2 regions of the Cobetia sp. genome follow, and region 1 is predicted to be linked to the other one. Evidence: predicted binding sites of a transcription regulator. Region 1 holds the regulator's gene; the other holds the start of a gene.

Region 1 (15,155 bases):
TGTCAGTGAACAGCCGGGCTCGGCCTCCATCATCGGTGCGGTGGGCTCCTCGCCCAATGGCATCGGCTATGCCAGCTTCAGCACTTCTTCGCCGCTGGTGAAGCAGCTGTCCGTCAGCCGTGAGGCGGGTGGCCACGCCGTCTTCCCGAGCCGGGCCAGCATTCGCGATGGCCGTTATCCGCTGACCCGCGCGCTGTACATCTACGTCAATAGGGTGCCTGACGAGCCGCTCCCGGCGCTGGAGCAGGCCTTCCTGTCATTGATCATGTCGCGCCAGGGTCAGCAGGCCATCCTGCGTGGTGGCTATGTGCCGCTGCCGGAAAAGCAGCTGCTGCACTGGCGTCAGCAATTGGGGCTGGAGGATGTGGATGCCCTTTGATTCGCCTTTGTCATCTCTCTGTCATCACTTGGACATAATCTCGGTGCCATACCCGCTTCATGCGTCTGCGGAGTCGACACTCCAGGGCGCGAATCCTTTCGTGGTGATATTTCATGTCGGCAGTTGATGCCTCCCGAATGCAGCGTCGTCGTCTGCGGCATGACCGTCTTGCCAGTCTGTGGCTGACAGCGGCCGGGCTGGGCGTGATGGTCATCGTCGTCGTGATGCTGGCCTATCTGGTCAGCGTGTCGTGGCCGCTGCTCAAGCCCGCCAGCGTCACGTCGCTTCCTCAGCAGGCGCTCGAACAGCAAGTGAGCGACCAGCAGATGCCTGCCGCGCAGACCGATCCTGACTGGCTGAGCGCCTTGCCTGACATGCCGCTTGCCGCGCGTGACGGGCTGCCTCCCGTGCTGGCCAGTGACGATTCGACGGCGGATTCGCGTACCTCGCCGCTGGCGGGTGTCTGGCTCGCGGATGATCGCCTGCAGGTGGTTCAGCAGTCCGCCGCTGGCGTGCGACTGCGCGGCAGTGCCATCGAGGTTCCCGCAGGGCTTGAGCGCCGCCAGGCAAGCCTGATGCTCAGCCGTGACCAGCTGTGGCTGCGCATTCCGTACGAGGAGGGCGATGGCCTGTGGCTGGCGCGCCTGGCCTTGTCGGCGTCGCACGCTACCGCCGGCGCGCTGGGTGACGATGCAGCAAGCCAGACGCCGCTCTCCGAGTGGCAGCAGCAGTGGTTGCCGGGCACGGCCAGGCTGTCTTCGCAGCAGGGGCGTCTGCTGGTCACCGCTGACCGCGATGGCTTCACCCAGTGGCAACTGAGCGAGGCCTCCACCGGGACCAAGCCGCTGGCGCGCAAGCTGGCACATCACGCTATGGCCTCTTCTGCCTCCGCGTCATCGCCGGCGATCACCGCGATCAGCGTCCTGCGTGGCGGCAGAAGCCTGATCGTCGGAGACGCCGCCGGTGGCCTGAGCCATTACCTGTTGCCGGCGCATGCGCAGCCGCTGGTCAAGGCCGGCGTCTTTGACAGTGACCTGTCGGCGCCGGTGGTGACGATGGCTGCCGCCCATCACAGCCTCGGCTTTGCCGCGCTGGACGCCAACGGCCGCCTTGGCCTCTATCTGGCCACCAGCGAGCGTCGCCGTCAGGTGCTGGACTGGCTGGACGCCGCCCGGGTCGCGGCTGGCGTGACGCTGGAATTTGACAATGATGACCGCCGCTTGCTGGCATCGGCGACCCGGGAGGCAAGGCTGCCCGCTCAGGAAGCGTCGCTGGGGGCGCTCGGCAAGGCCTATGCGGGGCTTGCGATACACGACCCGCATCAGGCCGTCGGGCTCGACGCCATCTTCGGCAAGGTCTGGTATGAGGGACGCGCAGCGCCGGAGTGGATCTGGCAGCTGGAGAGCACCGGTACCCACGAACCCCGTCTGTCGCTGGTGCCCATCATGTGGGGCACGCTCAAGGCGGCGCTGGTCGGGCTGCTGTTTGCCGTGCCGTTGGGGCTCGGCTGTGCCATCCATGTCGCCTGCTTCATGGCGCCGCGCCAGCGTTCCCGCATCAAGCCGCTGCTGGAGATGATGGAGGCGCTGCCGACCGTGGTGATCGGCTTCATCGCCGCGCTGGTGGTCGCGCCCTTCGTCGAGCGTGAGCTGATGGCGGTGTTGCTGGGGCTGGTCCTGATTCCGCTGGGCACCATGGTGGCCGGCTTCCTGTGGACCCTGTCGCCGCGCGTATGGCGTAATCTGCTGCCGGAAAACATGGCGGCCTTCGGGCTGTTGCCGCTGCTGTTCGTGCTGCTGTGGCTGGATGTGACCATCGCCGGCCAGGTCGAGCAGTGGTGGTTCGACGGCGACCTACGTCAGTGGCTGTTCAGCCACTACGGCATCGATTACGCCCAGCGCAACACCCTGGTGACCGGCATGGCGCTGGGGCTGGCGGTGATGCCGACCCTGTTCACGCTCAGCGAGGATGCCCTCTCGTCGGTGCCGCGCGGTCTGGCCGCAGGCTCCGCGGCGCTTGGCGCGACGCCATGGCAGAGTCTGCGCCGCGTCATCCTGCCTGCCGCTGCGGTCGGGCTGTTCTCGGCGATGATGATCGGCATGGGGCGTGCCGTCGGTGAGACGATGATCGTGCTGATGGTGGCCGGCAATACGCCGCTGGTGGATGCCAGTCTGTTCGAGGGCCTGCGTTCACTGGCCGCGACCCTGGCCATCGAGCTGCCGGAGGCCGAGGTCGGCAGCAGCCACTACCGCTTGCTGTTCCTCGCTGCCCTGGCATTGTTCGTCTTCACCTTCGTGGTCAATACGCTGGCGGAAGTGCTGCGACAGCGCTTCACGCCGCCCAATCAGGGGAGCTGGGGATGAGTCACCCTGACACCAATCGCGCCAGCTCCTCACTGCTGCGCCCGCGCGAGCCGCTGGTCGGGCGCCTGCAGCGCTACTGGCGCGACGGCGGCCCGTGGGGCTGGCTGAATGCCATGGCGGTCAGTGTCTCGCTGGTGCTGGTGCTGGGCCTGCTCAGCCTGCTGGTGGTGGGCTCCTTCAGTCACTTCTGGCCCTCACGGCTGGTCGAGGTGGAGCTGACGGCGCAGCCGGGCCAGAGTCCCACGGCGCTGACCACCACGCGCGGTGAGCCAGCGGCCGACAATCGCCATCTGCTCGGCGAGCTGATGCACGAGGAGATGCGCCGTGTTACCTCGGGCGAGGGGGATGACGCTCGCCAGCAATGGTGGCTGCTGCAGACATCCTCACGTGACGGGGCCGCGGCCAGCTGGCAGTGGCTGCCGGAGACGCTGCTCGACAGGATGACCTTCCCCAGCCAGGCGCTGATGCTGGAAATGCGCGACGGCCGCACTCTCTACGGCATGCCACGGGCGCTGAGTGACCCGATGACAGGGGAGATGGACCACACGCCCGATGTCGGCGACGGACCTGTCCGGCCCTTGTCCGAGGACGCCGAGCCGCTGTTTGCCCGCCTGAAGATGATCGAGAGCGAGCGCCGCCAGTTGCAGGCACTGCGCCTGGACAGTGAAGCCTTGAGCAGTCGCTATCAGGCGCTGCAGCAGTCGCTCGAATCCCGGCGCAGCGCCACTGCTGACGGTGACCCGGCGCGGACTCAAGAGGACGCTGAGCTCGAGCAGCAGATGCAGGAGGAGTTGGAAGAGGTGCGCAGCGCCTTCATCGAGCGTGAAGGTCAGCTGAGTGCCCTGCGGGATGCGCTGGCGGGCGGTCAGTTGCTGCTGGGCGGCAATGGCGGCTACGAAGGCCGCATCGCGCTCGATGATATCCGCAATGCCTGGCGGCCCAATGCGATGGGCTTCAGCGGCCGGCTGATGATGACGTTCAAGCGTTTCCGTGACTTCGTGGCCGGCGCGCCTACCGAGGGCTTCGGTGGCGTCTGGCCCGCCATCTTCGGCACCGTGCTGATGGTGGTACTGATGTCGATCATGGTGATGCCCTTCGGCGTGATGGCGGCGCTCTATCTGCACGAGGTGGCCCATCAGGGACGCCTGACGCGCCTGACGCGCATCGCGCTGCGCAACCTGGCCGGGGTGCCCTCCATTGTCTACGGCGTGTTCGGTCTCGGTTTCTTCGTCTATGGACTGGGCGCCGGAATCGATGAGCTGTTCTATTCCGAGCGGCTGCCGACGCCGACCTTCGGGACCGGCGGCATTCTGTGGGCCTCGCTGACGCTGGCCCTGCTGACCTTGCCGGTGGTGATCGTCGCCACGGAAGAGGGGCTGGCGCGCGTGCCGCGTCGTCTGCGCGAAGGTGCGCTGGCGCTGGGGGCGACACGCCTGGAAACGCTCAAGCGCGTGGTGATTCCGGCTGCCTCGCCGGCGCTGATGACGGGGCTGATTCTGGCCGTGGCGCGTGCGGCGGGCGAAGTCGCGCCGCTGATGCTGGTCGGGGTGGTCAAGCTGGCCCCGGACCTGCCGCTGGATGACAGCTTCCCGTGGCTGCATCTGGACCGAAAATTCATGCATCTGGGGCATCAGGTCTATGATCTGGCCTTCCAGAGCAGCGACGCCTTCAGCAGTCGGCCGCTGGTCTACGCGACCGCGCTGGTGCTGGTGGTCGTGATTCTATGCCTCAATCTGAGTGCCATTCGCCTGCGTCACATGCTGGCACAACGTTACAAGGGAGCCACCGAATGAGGCGTGACTCTGAACAGCCCAAGCCCCAGTTGTTTCTTCAGGAGACGCCTGCGCGGCCGGCTGAGGACATCTGCCTGGAAACCCGTCACCTGAGCCTCGATTATCAGGCACGTGTCGGCAAGGAGAACCAGACGCGCCGCGCACTGGAGGATGTCAGCCTGCAGATCGCACGCAAGCGCGTGACGGCCTTCATCGGCCCTTCCGGCTGCGGCAAGTCGAGTCTGTTGCGTACCTTCAATCGCATGACCGATCTCGACGAACAGTCACGTCTTTCCGGCAAGGTACTGCTCGAGGGCGAGGACATTCATGCGCGCGGCGTGGACGTGCCGATGCTGCGCCGCCGGATCGGCATGGTCTTCCAGACGCCCAACCCCTTTCCGATGTCGGTCTACGAGAACGTGGCCTTCGGACTGCGGCTGGTCGGCGAGAATGACAAGCGCCACCTCGATGACAAGGTCGAATCCTGTCTGCGCTCCGCGGCGCTCTGGGAAGAGGTGAAGGACCGCCTGCACGACAGCGCGCTGGGGCTCTCGGGTGGCCAGCAACAGCGGCTGGTGATCGCGCGGACGCTGGCGGTCGAGCCGGAGGTGCTGCTGCTGGATGAACCGGCCTCGGCGCTGGACCCCATCTCGACGCTCAAGATCGAGGAGCTGATCCGTTCGCTGCGCTCGCGCCTGACACTGATCATCGTCACGCACAACATGCAGCAGGCCGCGCGGGTGTCAGACGATACCGCCTTCCTGCATGAGGGCCGCCTGGTGGAATTCGCCCCGACCGATCAGCTGTTCACCAACCCGCGGCGCCGCCAGACGGAAGACTACATCACGGGGCGTTTCGGTTAGCGCGCTCATGCGCGAACGTGCAGCCAGGTAGCCCTTTCGTCCTGATATTGCTGACGATGGCGGCCAGATAGCGCCTTTGCGCCATGGGTGAAACATAACTGCAATCAAGTGTCGGCATGCTGAGGGGGAGCCCGCTGTGTCAGTCAGTAGTGGGCCATACTTGTCACGTCATTCATGTCACGCCCCCTGACTCGGTGGGCGACTTTCCGGGAGAGGGAAATGGATATCACCAGCGATTCGCACGGCAAGCATATCTCAGAGCAGTTCAATCACGAGCTGGATGCACTGAAGACACACCTGCTGGCCATGGGCGGACTGGTAGAGAAGCAGCTGCAGGATGCCGTCACGGCATTGCTGGAAGGCGACAGTGAAACCGCCACGCGGGTGCGCGACAACGACAAGGCTGTCAACGACATGCAGCTCAAGATCGATGACGAGTGCACCCGGGTGCTGGCCCGCCGTCAGCCGGCGGCCTCCGACCTGCGCCTGGTGCTGGCCGTCATCCGCGCCACCTCCGATCTCGAACGTATCGGTGATGAATCGAGCAAGATCGCACGCAATGCCATCTCGCTGGTCGAGAATGGCCAGAGCCCGCGCGGCATGGTCGAGGTGCGTCACCTCAGTCAGCACGTGCGCAGCATGGTGCGTGACTCCCTGACGGCCTTCGCGCGCTTCGATACCGACCTTGCCCTCAAGGTACTGCGTGAAGACGCCTCGGTGGATCTGGAATATCAGAGCGCGATGCGCTCGCTGATGACCTTCATGATGGAAGACGCGCGCCAGATCACGCCGGTGCTCAATGTGATGTGGATTCTGCGTGCGCTGGAGCGCATCGGTGACCACGCCGACAACCTGGCCGAGTACGTCATCTTCCTGGTCAAGGGCGTGGACGTGCGTCACACCGATACCCATGACCTGAAGCCGCAGGACCTGGACAAGAAGTGAGCTGACGCGCTTCCCTGCCCCTGTGTCGCCTCTTTCGCCCCGCACCTGCCCACCGGCAGGCCGCGGGGCGATTGCGTCGTGGGAGCGCGAGCGGTGTCAGGCGGCCGACAGCTGCGCCGCGCAGGCGGGAGTGCTAGGGTGTGGCTCCGGTCAGCCCGCTGGCTGGCCGGTTCTTTTGAGATGACGAGGACGTCGCATGATTGATGCCGTATCGGCGCTGGTCCGCGGGACCCGCATGGTCTATACCCCCGGGCTGCGCCGCTTCGTATTCGTACCGCTGGCGATCAACCTGGTGCTCTACAGCATCACGCTGTGGGTGTTGTTCAACCAGTTCGGTGGCTGGATCGATTACTGGATGCTCAAGGTACCGGCGTGGCTGGACTGGCTCAGCTGGTTGATCTGGCCGGTGCTGGTGGTGAGTCTGTTGCTGGTGGTGTTCTTCACCTTCAGCCTGGTGACCAACCTGATCGCCGCGCCCTTTTACGGCATTCTGGCCGAGAAGGTCGAGCATCGTCTGGATGGCACCCTGATCGATGATGATCGCGGCCTGATGAAGATCGGCGTCGACTCGCTGGGGCGTGAAATGGCCAAGCTGGGCTACTTCATCCCGCGCATGATCGCGCTGTTCATCATCGGCTTCATCCCGGGCCTGAACCTGCTCTCGCCGCTGTTGTGGGGACTGTTCTCGGCCTGGAGCATGTCGATCCAGTACCTCGACTACCCGATGGACAACCATCAGGTCAGCTTCGGTGACATGAAGCAGCGCCTCAAGGCGCGCTGGTGGCCCTCACTGACCTTCGGCGCCGCGGTGTTCGTCATGACGCTGGTGCCGCTGGCCAATCTGCTGTTCATCCCGGGCGCCGTCGCCGGGGCGGTACTGATGTGGCAGAGCCACTACCGTCAGTTGCCGGCGCCGCGTCGTTGAGACAGCCTGTCGCAGAGCTGGCTTGTCGCTGAACTGACTCGTCGCTAAGTTGGCACGTCGCTGAAATAGCCGCAGCGTCGTCTGATTGACCAAACGAAACGCCCCGCAGTCGCCTCCTTTCGAGGTGGCTGCGGGGCGTTCTGCGTTGGGCTGGCGTCCGGGTCAGATCATCACTGAATCAGCCCATCACTGGGCTAGCGCACTGCTGGCCTGGGGAGCGCTCGCCTGGCAGGCGCGCTCGTCGGGGAAGCGACAGCGGAAGCGCGCACCCTCGCCGGGGTGGCTGTCGATCTCCAGATGGCCCTGATGACGAATCAGCACATGCTTGACGATGGCAAGCCCGAGGCCGGTGCCTCCCGTGGCGGTGCTGCGGCCCTTGTCGATGCGGTAGAAGCGCTCGGTCAGGCGCGGCAGGTGGACCGGGTCGATGCCGTCCCCGTCATCTTCCACCTCGACCAGCAGGCCCTGGTCATCCGCCTTCCAGCGCAGGGTGATATGGCAGTCTTCGGGGGTGTAGCGCACCGCATTGAATACCAGATTCGAGATCGCGCTGCGCAGCTCCTGCTCCTCACCGCGCAGAGACACGCTGGCATCGGCCTCGATGGAGAAGGTGTGGCGCCCCTGGGACAGGCCTTCGGCGTCGTCGCGGATATGGCCGAGCAGGGCGCTCATGTCGATGCAGCGACCGTTGTCGGACAGCTCGTCGGTTTCCAGGCGTGACAGGGTCAGCAGGTCCTCGACCAGGTGCTGCATGCGGTCGGTCTGGCTCTGCATCTGGCCCAGTCCACGCTGCCAGCGCGGTGGCAGGTCATCGGCGTAATCGGAGTAGGTCTCGAGATAGCCGGCCAGCACCGTCAGCGGCGTGCGCAGCTCATGGGAGACATTGGCCACGAAGTCGCGGCGCATCTCTTCAAGACGATAGAGGCGGGTGACGTCACGCAGCATGACCAGACGCTCGTTGTCACCGAACAGGGTGATGGAGATCTGCAGCGTCAGGTTGTCAGACAGCGGCGACTGGAGCGTCAGCGGCTCGCGGTAGGCCAGCCGATTGAAGTAGTCGATGAAGACGGGGTCACGCAGATAGTTGGTGATGTGCTGACCGCGGTCGTGGCTGGCCTTGAGACCGACCAGCTGCTCGGCAGCGCTGTTCCACCATTCCATGTCACCGTGGTTGTCCAGCATCACCAGGCCGTCGCGCATGGCCTCCGAGGATTCCTGGATACGGTTGAGGATGCTGCGCAGTCGCTCCTGAGCCTGACGCTGGCCCTTCTGGTAGCGGTAGAGACGATCGAGCAGGTCTCCCCAGACGCCATCGCCGGGCGGCGGCTCTTCATGGGGATTGGTGATCAGCCAGGTGTAGAGGCTCTTCAAGTGCTTGAGATGGACGAACAGATACAGCGAAAGACCCAGCGCCAGGCCCCAGCCTAGATGGCCCAGCAGGCCACCGATCAGGCCGAAGCCACCGGCAAGGTAGCCGAGGCGCCATAGCTCGTTGGTCCAATAGCGCATGAATCCCTCAGGCCTGAGCGCTGAAGCGGTAACCGGTGCCGCGGACGGTCTGGATCAGATGCTGATGGCCTGTGCCCAGCGCCTTGCGCAGGCGACGGATGTGCACGTCCACGGTGCGCTCCTCGACATAGACGTTGCCGCCCCATACCTGATCGAGCAGCTGACTGCGCGTGTAGGCACGCTCCTGATGCGTCATGAAGAACTGCAGCAGGCGATATTCGGTCGGGCCGACATCCAGCGAGTTGCCGTGGGCGGTGACGCGGTGGCTGGCCGGGTCGAGCATCAGGCCTTCGACTTCCACCGCCTCCTCGACCCCCTTGGGAGTGGTGCGACGCAGCACGGCCTTGAGGCGGGCGACCAGCTCGCGCGGCGAGAAGGGCTTGGTGATGTAGTCGTCGGCACCGGCTTCCAGGCCTTGAATCTTGTTGTCTTCCTCGCCCTTGGCGGTCAGCAGGATGATCGGCAGCTCCGAGGTGGTCTCGTCACGCTTGAGACGCCGCGCGAGCTCCAGGCCACTGGTGCCCGGCATCATCCAGTCCAGCAACAGCAGATCGGGCTTTTCATCGACGACGATGGCGTGGGCGTCCTGGGCATTGTCTGCCTCCAGCACGCGGTAATCCGCCATTTCGAGGGCAACGGCGATCATCTCGCGAATCGAGGATTCATCGTCGACAATCAGTACGGTCTTGGAGCTCATCGCTAGATCCCATGCAGCAGTCGGCGCACGCGCCAGAATGACAAGTCGATGACGATTACAACCCGCTTATATGACAACGAGATGACAACTGCCAGCATGGCAGCTTGCACGCAAGCCTGCCAGCCGCCTTGGAGGCGCGGCAGGCAGGCATGAACCGTGGGCTGGGGAGCAACAGAGGGCAGGGGTCGCTTTAAATCAAATAAAACTAATGTTTATGCAGGAGTCAGCTCATCGGCCAGGTCGCCAGGGCGATACCGGCGAAGATCAGCAGACCCGTCCAATGATTGTTGAGGAAGGCCTGGAAGCAGGGCGCACGCTCACGCTCACGGATCAGACGTTGCTGCCAGACGAAGGTGACGGCGGCGGCAGCCAGTCCCAGCCAGTAGAAGATGCCCAGCGCCAGCTGCAGGCCGATGCCGATCAACACCGCCAGCATGCCCAGCTGCAACAGGCCGATCATCAGCTTGTCGGCACGCCCGAACAGCACGGCGGTGGACTTGATGCCCACCTTGAGGTCGTCGTTGCGATCGACCATCGCGTAGGCGGTGTCGTAGGCCACCGTCCACATCAGGTTGGCCGCGAACAGCCACCAGCCGTAGGTCGGCACCTCCTCCAGCGTCGCGGCGAAGGCCATCGGAATCGCCCAGCCGAAGGCGGCGCCCAGTACTACCTGGGGCAGATGATGGAAGCGCTTCATGAACGGATAGCTGGCCGCCAGCAGTACGGCGACGATCGACAGCAGCACCGTGGTCAGGTTGGTGAAGCACACCAGCACGAAGGCGGCCGCGACCAGCCCCCCGAACAGTGTCAGCGCCTCGCGCTCCGAAATGCGACCCGAGGTCAGCGGCCGGTCACGCGTGCGCTCGACATGCTTGTCCCAGTGGCGGTCGGCGTAGTCGTTGATCACGCAGCCGGCGGCGCGCATCAGATAGACCCCGGCGATGAAGATCAGCAGGGTCGTGCGCTCGGGAATGCCATCTGCCGCCAGCCACAGTGCCCACAGGGTCGGCCACATCAGCAGCCAGGTGCCGATGGGGCGGTCCAGCCGTGTCAGGGCGAGGTAGTCGGCCAGTCTGGAAGGACGCGAAGCGGCGGAAGTGGATGACGCGGTCATCGGGGCTCCTGGGCGGGTGGTAGTGGGCAAGGGAAGAGAGGGAAACGAGGCCAGTCGGGCGCAAGGCTCAGGCCAGTTGCAGCGCGTGCTGGAAGGCCGGTGTGAAGCCCTCCTGCACCAGCACCTTGAAGCGACCATGCGAGAACATCGAGCGGCGCATCCACCGACTGGTGGTGCGGGCCAGCGGCCTGGGGCTCGAAAGCACCAGCGGGGCGCGGCTGACATCGATGGCACTGCGGGTCAGGTCGGGCTGGCGAAACAGCCAATGGCCCAGCGAGCGCTCACCCAGCGTCGAGAGGCGATGACCGTGGGCCAGGTCCAGCGCCGCCAGCGAGCGTGCGATCACCCATGGCGTATCGCCATGACAGAGTGCCACTTCGCGCCGCCAGACATGCCGGCGCGGGCCGATGCCCAGCAGGCGTGCCTCATCCAGCCGCGCGGGGCCGGTGTCCTGCAGCAGCAGGCGCACGCGCAGGCCCTGGATTGGCTGGCCATCGCGTTCATCCTGCTGTTGCATGGCGCTGGCAAGACGCTGGGTCAGCGAGTCCGTCGAGGAGAGCCACGCCCACCAGCCGGCCGGCATGACACCCTGCAGCGCGGCAGCCGGCTGCCAATGACGGCGCACCGCCGCCGAAGCAGCGGGTGCGGCGCGCGTGGGCGAAGGCCAGCGAGGCGCAGGCTGGCACAGGGACTCGGCTGACGAATGAGGCGCCTCACAGGTGGAGGTCTGTGGCGTGAGCGCTGCGCGATGAGGCTCGCCTGCTGGGCATCGGACCACGGTGAATTCCCTGTCAGGATGACGAAATGGCGAGTCTAGCATGGCCGGGCGGCAAGGCCTCCCGCTCAGGCATGCCTGCACTGCTGGCGGGCTGGTATGCTGGGCGCATTCATCGGCGTTCATGACGGACGCTGTTGGCGCTCTTTCATCAGCGCTTCCCTCGGATCGATCTCAGGAGATGGTGCCATGCGCGACCCACGCACCCTTGTCATCATTGGTACCGGCATGGCGGGCATTGGTCTGGCGCGCGCGCTGCGTGCGCGTGACAAGGACAGCCGGCTGATCCTCATCAGCCAGGACAGCGGCCACGATTACGCCAAGCCGATGCTGTCCACCGCCTTCGCCAAGAAGATGTCGGCCACCGACCTGTCGCGTCAGGCGCCGGTGGCGCTGGTGGACGAGCTGAATGCCGAGCTGCGTACCCATCAACGCGTCACTGCCATCGACGGTGATGCCCGCCAGCTATGGCTGGGCGAGGAGTGTCTGGCCTATGACGAGCTGGTGCTGGCACTCGGTGCCGCGCCGCGTCGTCCCTTCCCCGTCGCCGCGGAAGTGGCCTCACGCGTGCAGAGCATCAATGACCTCGACGACTATGCGGCCTTCTGCGCGACGCTGGCGAAGGCCCGCGAGCGTGGGGAAGACGGGCACGTGGTGATTGTCGGTGCCGGACTGGTCGGCTGTGAATACGCCAATGATCTGACGGCCGCCGGCCACCGCGTCACCCTGGTCGCGCCGGAGGAAACTCCGTTGGATGGATTGTTGCCGCAAGCACTGGGGCAGCGTCTGGGCGCGGCGCTGGATGGGCTCGGTGTGACGCGTCGCCAGGGCGAGATGGTCGAGACCATCGCCGCCAGCTCAGGCGAGGAGGCCGAACGTCAGGCCGCGCCGGTCGAGGTGCGCCTGCAGAGCGGTCGTCGCCTGACGGGCTCCGTGGTTCTGCTGGCCACCGGGTTGGCGCCGCGCATTCGTCTGGCGCAGGCCGCAGGCCTGAGCGCCGGCGGCGACGGCATCCGTGTCGACCGCCACCTGGCCACCTCACAGCCGCATATCTGGGCGCTGGGCGATTGCGCCAGCGTCGAGGGCGTCAATGCCATGTATGTCCAGCCGCTGCAGATGGCCGCGCGCACCCTGGCAGCCAACCTGTGTGGTGAGCCAAGCGTGCTCGACTGGAAGGCGTGGCCGGTGCTGGTCAAGACACCGGCCTTGCCGGTGGTGGCCTATCCGCCGCGTTCGGCCGTGGCGCGCTGGGAAATCAACGGTGAAGGCGATGACCTCGAAGCGCGTGCACTGGATATGAACGAACGCTTGATTGGATATGCGTTGACAGGCGCCGCCGTTCGCAGGAAAGTCGAGCTAGCGCGGCAGGCGCCGCCGTTGCTAGGCTAGGCGATGCCATGATCGATGGTCGTAAATCCCTTGCTGCCAGCGCGGTCAGGCACGATAGTGAATGCTCCGTCAGACATGCTGCTCAGCGGGCGTCGTCTGACAGAATGCTGCCATCGACAGGTTTGATACGGCAAAGCTTGCCGGGAGCGGATTGCGTCGCCGCCATACGCCACCGCTAGCAAGTGCAAGAACAACAATGGAAACGGCGGCTTGGCCGCCCGTGCAGAATGCCAAACCAGGAGGGCTTTTCATGCGCAAGCCAGAACTCGCTGCGGCCATCGCCGAGCGTGCGGATCTATCCAAGGACAAGGCCAGTCAGGTACTGAACGTGATTCTCGACGAGATCACTCATACCGTGGCCAAAGGCAATGACGTCTCACTGATCGGTTTCGGGTCATTCACCGTGCGCCAGCGTGCGGCGCGTACCGGCAAGAACCCTCAGACAGGCAAGCCGCTGACCATCCCGGCCAGCAAGACCGTTGCCTTCAAACCCGGCAAGTCGTTGAAGGATGCAGTGACCAAGTAACCTCGGCTCGTGCTTCAGCGCAGACCCGGGGTGGCTGTCGCCATGGCTTTCAATCGTCGTCATCAAAAGCCCTGTCGGCTGTCATGCTGATGCCACCGGTTCCGCCCTGCGGGGCCGGTGGCATTTTCATATGGCCTGCGTGACCGACGCTTCGCGATTCAAGGAATGACACCATGAAGCTCAAGATATTGCTGTGGGTGCTGGGTCTGCTGCTCAAGCGGGCCTTCAAGCGTGACCCCGAATTTCGTGCCGAGCTGGAAAAGCGTCCGCTGGACTGGGGCGTCGCGACCGAAGACATGAGCATCGCGCGTCACTACCGCATGTCCCACGCGGGCGTCACCACGGGCAGTGGCCTGCCGGTGGATACCGAGCTTGAGCTGCGCTTCGCCGATAGCGACAGTGCGGTGGCCTTTCTGCTCAAGCCCTCGCCGCGTGCCTTCCTGCAAGGCCTGATGGACCAGCGCGTGCGGCTGGTCGGCGATTCGGCCCAGCTCAACCGCTTGCAGTCATTGCTCAAGCGCATTCGCTGAATGGCCCTGTGCCGTGCCTGCATGAACGAAAGACGCCCCGCTGAGAGAATCAGCGGGGCGTTGTTTTTGTCATGAGCAGTTGTCGCGAGCCTTTACTTGCGAGGGGCTGTTCGAGAAGACCCTCTCAACGCCCTCGAGGCGTCACAGCAACTGCTTGAGGCCCGGAATGCCTTCGAGCACCTGATCGACCACGCCATCGCCGGCTTCTTCCCGCGCATAGCTCAGCGTCTCATCGGCTACGCCGCGCGCCTGGTCCATGTTCAGGTCCAGCCCCATCAGCTTCTGGCCCAGTTCCAGCGCACCGCCACCGCCACCGCCGGTGAAGGCGCTGACGGCGCCCATCAGGCCGCCCATGAGGCCACCGCCACCGGACTCGGCGGCTTCCTCGCCTGCGCTGCCGATCAGGCCTTCCGCTCCCGGAATGGCGCCCAGCAGTGAGGCGGCCGGGCCATCCGGCCCCTGCTCACGCACGAACTTGAGAACCATGCCGACCGCCTGCTCGGCGATTTCCGGTGACAGCCCGAGGGAGCCAGTGACGCGTTCGATAAGAGGATGCATCGGTATTCTCCATGAAAGCCAATGAGGTCAGGAGTCTTCAGAGTGGCACGTCGCGGCGATTCGACATTCGACGCGCCCGCCAACGCTTGCATGCGCCATGGCTCTCGGACACGGCAGAACGGGGTGTTATGCTAGCGATATAAATCTAAAGTCTAATGCGCTGCCCGGCGCCCTGGTCACGGAACACTTCATGACACGCTCTCTCCTGGACTCCCTCATGCACTCCCTGCGTCGTCTGTGGACGCTGGATGCCTTCAGCTATTCGCTACGCATGTTGATCGCGCTGGGTGGCGTGATGGCGGTGGGGTTCTGGCTCGACGAGATGGCGGTGGTGATTCCGCTGTTTCTGGGCGTGATCGCCTCGGGGCTGGCGGAAACCGATGATCACTGGCGCGGCCGACTGCGCGCGCTGGGCATGACGCTGGCCTGCTTCAGCATCGCCGCCGTCTCGGTGGAGCTGTTGTTCGGCATGCCGCTGCCCTTCGTGATCGGGCTGGCGCTGGCCACCTTCGCGATGCCGATGCTGGGCGCCATCGATGCCCGCTACGGCGCCATCGCGCGCGCCTCGTTGATTCTGGCCGTCTACACCATGATCAGCCTCGAGCAGCAGCATGGAGATGGTCAGATCGCGGTGCTGGAGCGCAGCCTGCCCGAGTGGCTGCGGGAGCCGGGGCTGGGCATCAATCTGGTTCAGCCGTTGCTGCTGGTGGTGGGGGCGTCCTGGTATGGCCTGCTCTCGGTCGTGTGGTGTGCGCTGTTCTCGCGCCAGCCGCTCAAGCACAGCATGGCGACGCTCTACCGTGAGCTGGG
Region 2 (3,681 bases), on a different contig from region 1:
TCTTCAAAGCGGCCCAGCTGTAGGGTCTCGGATGCTCAGTTCCGGCGATGGCGTTATAGTGCCAGGTGATAGCACCACACATGGCGGCAAGGTGGTGTATGCCCAGTCCAACTATCTGTTGGAGGGCAAGCCGGTGGCAGTGGTGGGGGTCATGGTAAGGTGTCCCAAGGATGGCCACAGCATCTGCAGCATCATCTAGGGGCATCCCACCATCAGCTTGAATGGCAAGCCGGTAGCGTTTCACGGCTGTCACACGTCATGTGGGGCGGCGCTGATCTCTGCCGCGAGTGGCAAGCAGGGCCTGGGATGAGGACGTGAGCTGGTCGATGAGTTGTCTGTATTCGTTGATCCTGTAGCCCTGCCTGCGGGATCTTTCGTTCTGAATCTGCGTGAGGCCGCAGTCTCTTGTTTCAAGCGGCGCATTGCAGAGGAAGGGGCTGTATTCACGTTCAAGGTTTCATTGAAAGTCTTTCTCTGCGCCGCGGGTTTTTCAGCCAGGCAGCGAGAGATAGTGTCAGTCACTTCCCGAGACAGACCTGCTGCCACGTGACGTAACAGCTCTTGCCGTTGGGCCTATGACAACCACTGACTATAAGGGGCATCTCCATGCTCACCTTGATCGTGAAATTTGACGTCGAGCCCGAACAACTCGCTACCTTCAAGCAGGCCTTGGCTGACAACAAGCTGGGCTCAGCGGCTGAACCGGAGATGCTGGAAATGCGTTTCTTCGCGGCCAAGGATTCTCCCACCACCATCTTCGCCTACGAGCGCTGGGCAAGCGCCGAAGCTCATCAGGCACATGTGAATCAGCCATACGCGCAAGCCCTGCTGAAACTGGCTGACACGGCGTTGGCATCGCCATTCGAGGTGATGCCCTTGAACGATACTGACCCGGCGCCATTGCATGAGGCGAACCCCAGGCACGTGCAGCCGGAAGATGAGGTATTCAGTATCTTCTTCATCTTCAAGATCAAGGAAGAATATCGCGCTCGATTGCTGCAGCAATTCACCACGCATGTGGCGAAGACGCGCAGTGAGGAGCCGGGCAATCTCGTGTTTGATCTGTATACCATCGACGGGCAGGACGACACGCTGGTGATATACGAGCATTGGCGCACGGAGTCAGACCTGTGGGACATTCACTTCCAGCAGCCCTATGCCATCGAGACAGGCAAGCTCTTGGAGCAGGCCATGGTCGGGGACATGCAGCAGTACCTGAATATCGTCAGCGAGTTCTGAGTTCTCCCGCCGGTCATTCGTTTCCTGTTTACCCATGCGATGCGCAGTCTTTAGAGGCTGCGCATTGTCCGTTCACCCCCTCCTTGAACATCAGCGTGTCATCCCACCGCCATCCACGCCTGTGAGCTCAACCAGGCGGCTGTCATGAAACCCTGCAGCGCCAGCGGCACGTAAGCTGGCAGGCCAGTGCGAGTCACGCGAATGTGATAGTTTCTGGAGCGTCCAGCCGTTTGGCGGCGCAGAGTCCCGGGCATTTTCTTCGCCGGCGGGGCAAGCGGCGCCGTGTTATTACCCGGTAGTGGCAACCCCTTCATCTTTGGTCAGGACCCCTCGTCATGAGTGATGCGTATTACCTCCACCTTACCGATCGCCTGCGCGAACAGCTGAAGGACCCTGATGCCTTTGAAGATGGGCGATTGCCCTCGGAACGCGTGCTGGCCGAGCGCTTCGATACCACGCGCGTGACGTTGCGTCAGGCGTTGGGGCAGCTGGAGGGAGAAGGGCGCATTCATCGCAGCAATCGGCGTGGGTGGTTCGTGTCGCCGCCGCGGCTGGATTACGACCCCACGCGTGACTCCGGTTTCAATGACTATGTGACGGCGCAGGGGCGGCGGCCACGGACGGAAGTGCTGCTGACCGATGTTCAGGCCTACCCACCGGCTGCGCAAGCGCTGGGACTGGCGGCCCAGGCACCGCTCTATCATATTCGCCGCCGGCGTTTCGTGGATGAGCGCGCTGTGCTCAGCGAGTCGATGTGGGTGGTGCCGGAGCGCGCCCCGGGACTGCTCGAGGAGGGCCAGTTCGGGGTGTCACTGTGGGCGGAGCTGCGTGGGCGCTACGGCCTGACGCTGGCCCATCGTGAGCTGCGCTTCTACTCCGAGTCGCTGGGGGAGCAGGCCGCCCGGGAGCTGGGGGTCGCCATGGGCAGCCCCGGTCTGACCGTGCGTCGCGCTACCTTCGATGAGCAGCATCGTCCCATCGGCTATGACGAAGAGCGCTGGCTGCACAATGCGCTGTGCATCACCGTCACGCTCAAGAACAAGCCCTGAACCCGCGCTGCAGGACACTATATGAGGTAACACTGTTTCACTGGGCCTTCAACTGACTGTCACGGGGGTGTCATTCGGCACGCTCATACTCTTGGTATATACCAGATGGCGAGAGCCATTCATTCCAAGCGTTGGAGAGTCCCGATGTCCTTCTTGACCCGTTCCTTCCTCACCCGTTCCTTGCTGGCCAGTGCCGTTGGTCTGGTCGTTTCCCTCAATGCCCAGGCGGCCACCGAGCTCACCGTCTATACCGCGGTGGAGTCCGATGATCTGCAGAAATATGCCGAGCGCTTCCAGCAGGCGCATCCGGATATCGACATCAAATGGGTACGCGACTCCACGGGCGTGATCACCGCACGATTGCTTGCCGAGAAGGACAACCCGCAGGCGGATGTGGTGTGGGGCCTGGCCGCGACCAGCCTGCTGGTGCTCGAGAAGGAAGGCATGCTGGCACGCTATGCCCCCAAGGGAGTCGAGGCGCTGGATACCAAGTTCGTCGACCCTGCCTACCGGGATGGTAAGGACCCGTCCTGGGTCGGGATGGACGCCTGGGTCGCCTCGCTCTGCTACAACACCGTCGAAGGTGAGCGACTGGGAGTGCCCAAGCCGACGTCTTGGGAAGACCTCACGCGTCCCGAGTTCAAGGGCCACGTGATCATGCCCAACCCGAGTTCTTCCGGTACCGGCTATCTGGATGTCGCCAGCTGGTTGCAGCTGTGGGGTGACGAGGGCGGCTGGGATTACATGGACCGCTTGCACGACAATATCGCCCGCTACACCCACTCAGGCTCCGCGCCCTGCAACCTGGCCGGTTCCGGCGAGGCCGTGGTCGGTGTGTCCTTCGCCTTCCGAGGCGCGCGCCTCAAGGCACAGGGCGCACCGGTGGACCTAGTCTTCCCCGAGGAAGGGCTGGGCTGGGACATGGAAGCCGCGGCGATCATGAAGGGCACCGACAAGCGTGAGGCGGCGCAGACACTGATGGATTGGGCCGTGTCCAAGCCGGCCAATGAACTCTACAACGAAGGCTATGCGGTCGTGGCCTATCCGGGGGTGGCCAAGCCGATCGAGCATTATCCGGCCAATATCACCGAGATGATGATCGAGGCTGACTTTGCCAAGGCGGCCAACCAGCGGGATGCAGTGCTCGCCGAATGGCAGCGCCGTTACGACGGCAAGTCCGACAGTCAGTAAGTCACGCCCAGCCACCTTCGTCATTGCCCCGGCGCCTTGCGCCGGGGTCGGGAGTTTCTCGCATGTCTCTTGTGACCGCACCCCCGCGTCATCACGCCTCGCGTCAAGCGCCGCCAGCGACTACCGGCGCCTCGCCTCGCGCGGTATCCGCCCCTGCAGCCCGGGCGCCTGCGCGTAACGCATCGCCTCAGGCACTCACCAC

Evidence for each region. Region 1 encodes PhoB, which activates phosphate uptake and scavenging genes when phosphate is short. Its sites were predicted from a motif close to TGTCATANNNNTGTCANA; they were not measured.
Region 2: a site for PhoB is predicted at 1,336-1,353, ahead of AC4FAH_RS06055 (UTRA domain-containing protein). Genes of this name have one in related genera too.

The regions. Positions count from the first base shown of each region.
Region 1 covers NZ_CFDJES010000002.1:46,751-61,905, forward strand. Annotated here, with positions in the region: partial or broken gene AC4FAH_RS00575 (PstS family phosphate ABC transporter substrate-binding protein) at 1-379, shown strand, start outside; gene AC4FAH_RS00580 (ABC transporter permease subunit) at 493-2,742, shown strand; gene pstA (phosphate ABC transporter permease PstA) at 2,739-4,535, shown strand; gene pstB (phosphate ABC transporter ATP-binding protein PstB) at 4,532-5,377, shown strand; gene phoU (phosphate signaling complex protein PhoU) at 5,597-6,322, shown strand; gene cysZ (sulfate transporter CysZ) at 6,519-7,247, shown strand; gene phoR (phosphate regulon sensor histidine kinase PhoR) at 7,434-8,756, opposite strand; gene phoB (phosphate regulon transcriptional regulator PhoB) at 8,764-9,453, opposite strand; gene ubiA (4-hydroxybenzoate octaprenyltransferase) at 9,677-10,567, opposite strand; gene AC4FAH_RS00620 (chorismate--pyruvate lyase family protein) at 10,635-11,192, opposite strand; gene AC4FAH_RS00625 (NAD(P)/FAD-dependent oxidoreductase) at 11,532-12,731, shown strand; gene AC4FAH_RS00630 (HU family DNA-binding protein) at 12,982-13,257, shown strand; gene AC4FAH_RS00635 (hypothetical protein) at 13,431-13,787, shown strand; gene AC4FAH_RS00640 (hypothetical protein) at 13,929-14,345, opposite strand; gene yccS (YccS family putative transporter) at 14,536-15,155, shown strand, end outside.
Region 2 covers NZ_CFDJES010000040.1:4,618-8,298, reverse strand. Annotated here, with positions in the region: partial or broken gene AC4FAH_RS06065 (PAAR domain-containing protein) at 1-310, shown strand, start outside; gene AC4FAH_RS06060 (putative quinol monooxygenase) at 607-1,239, shown strand; gene AC4FAH_RS06055 (UTRA domain-containing protein) at 1,575-2,288, shown strand; gene AC4FAH_RS06050 (putative 2-aminoethylphosphonate ABC transporter substrate-binding protein) at 2,433-3,479, shown strand; gene AC4FAH_RS06045 (putative 2-aminoethylphosphonate ABC transporter ATP-binding protein) at 3,542-3,681, shown strand, end outside.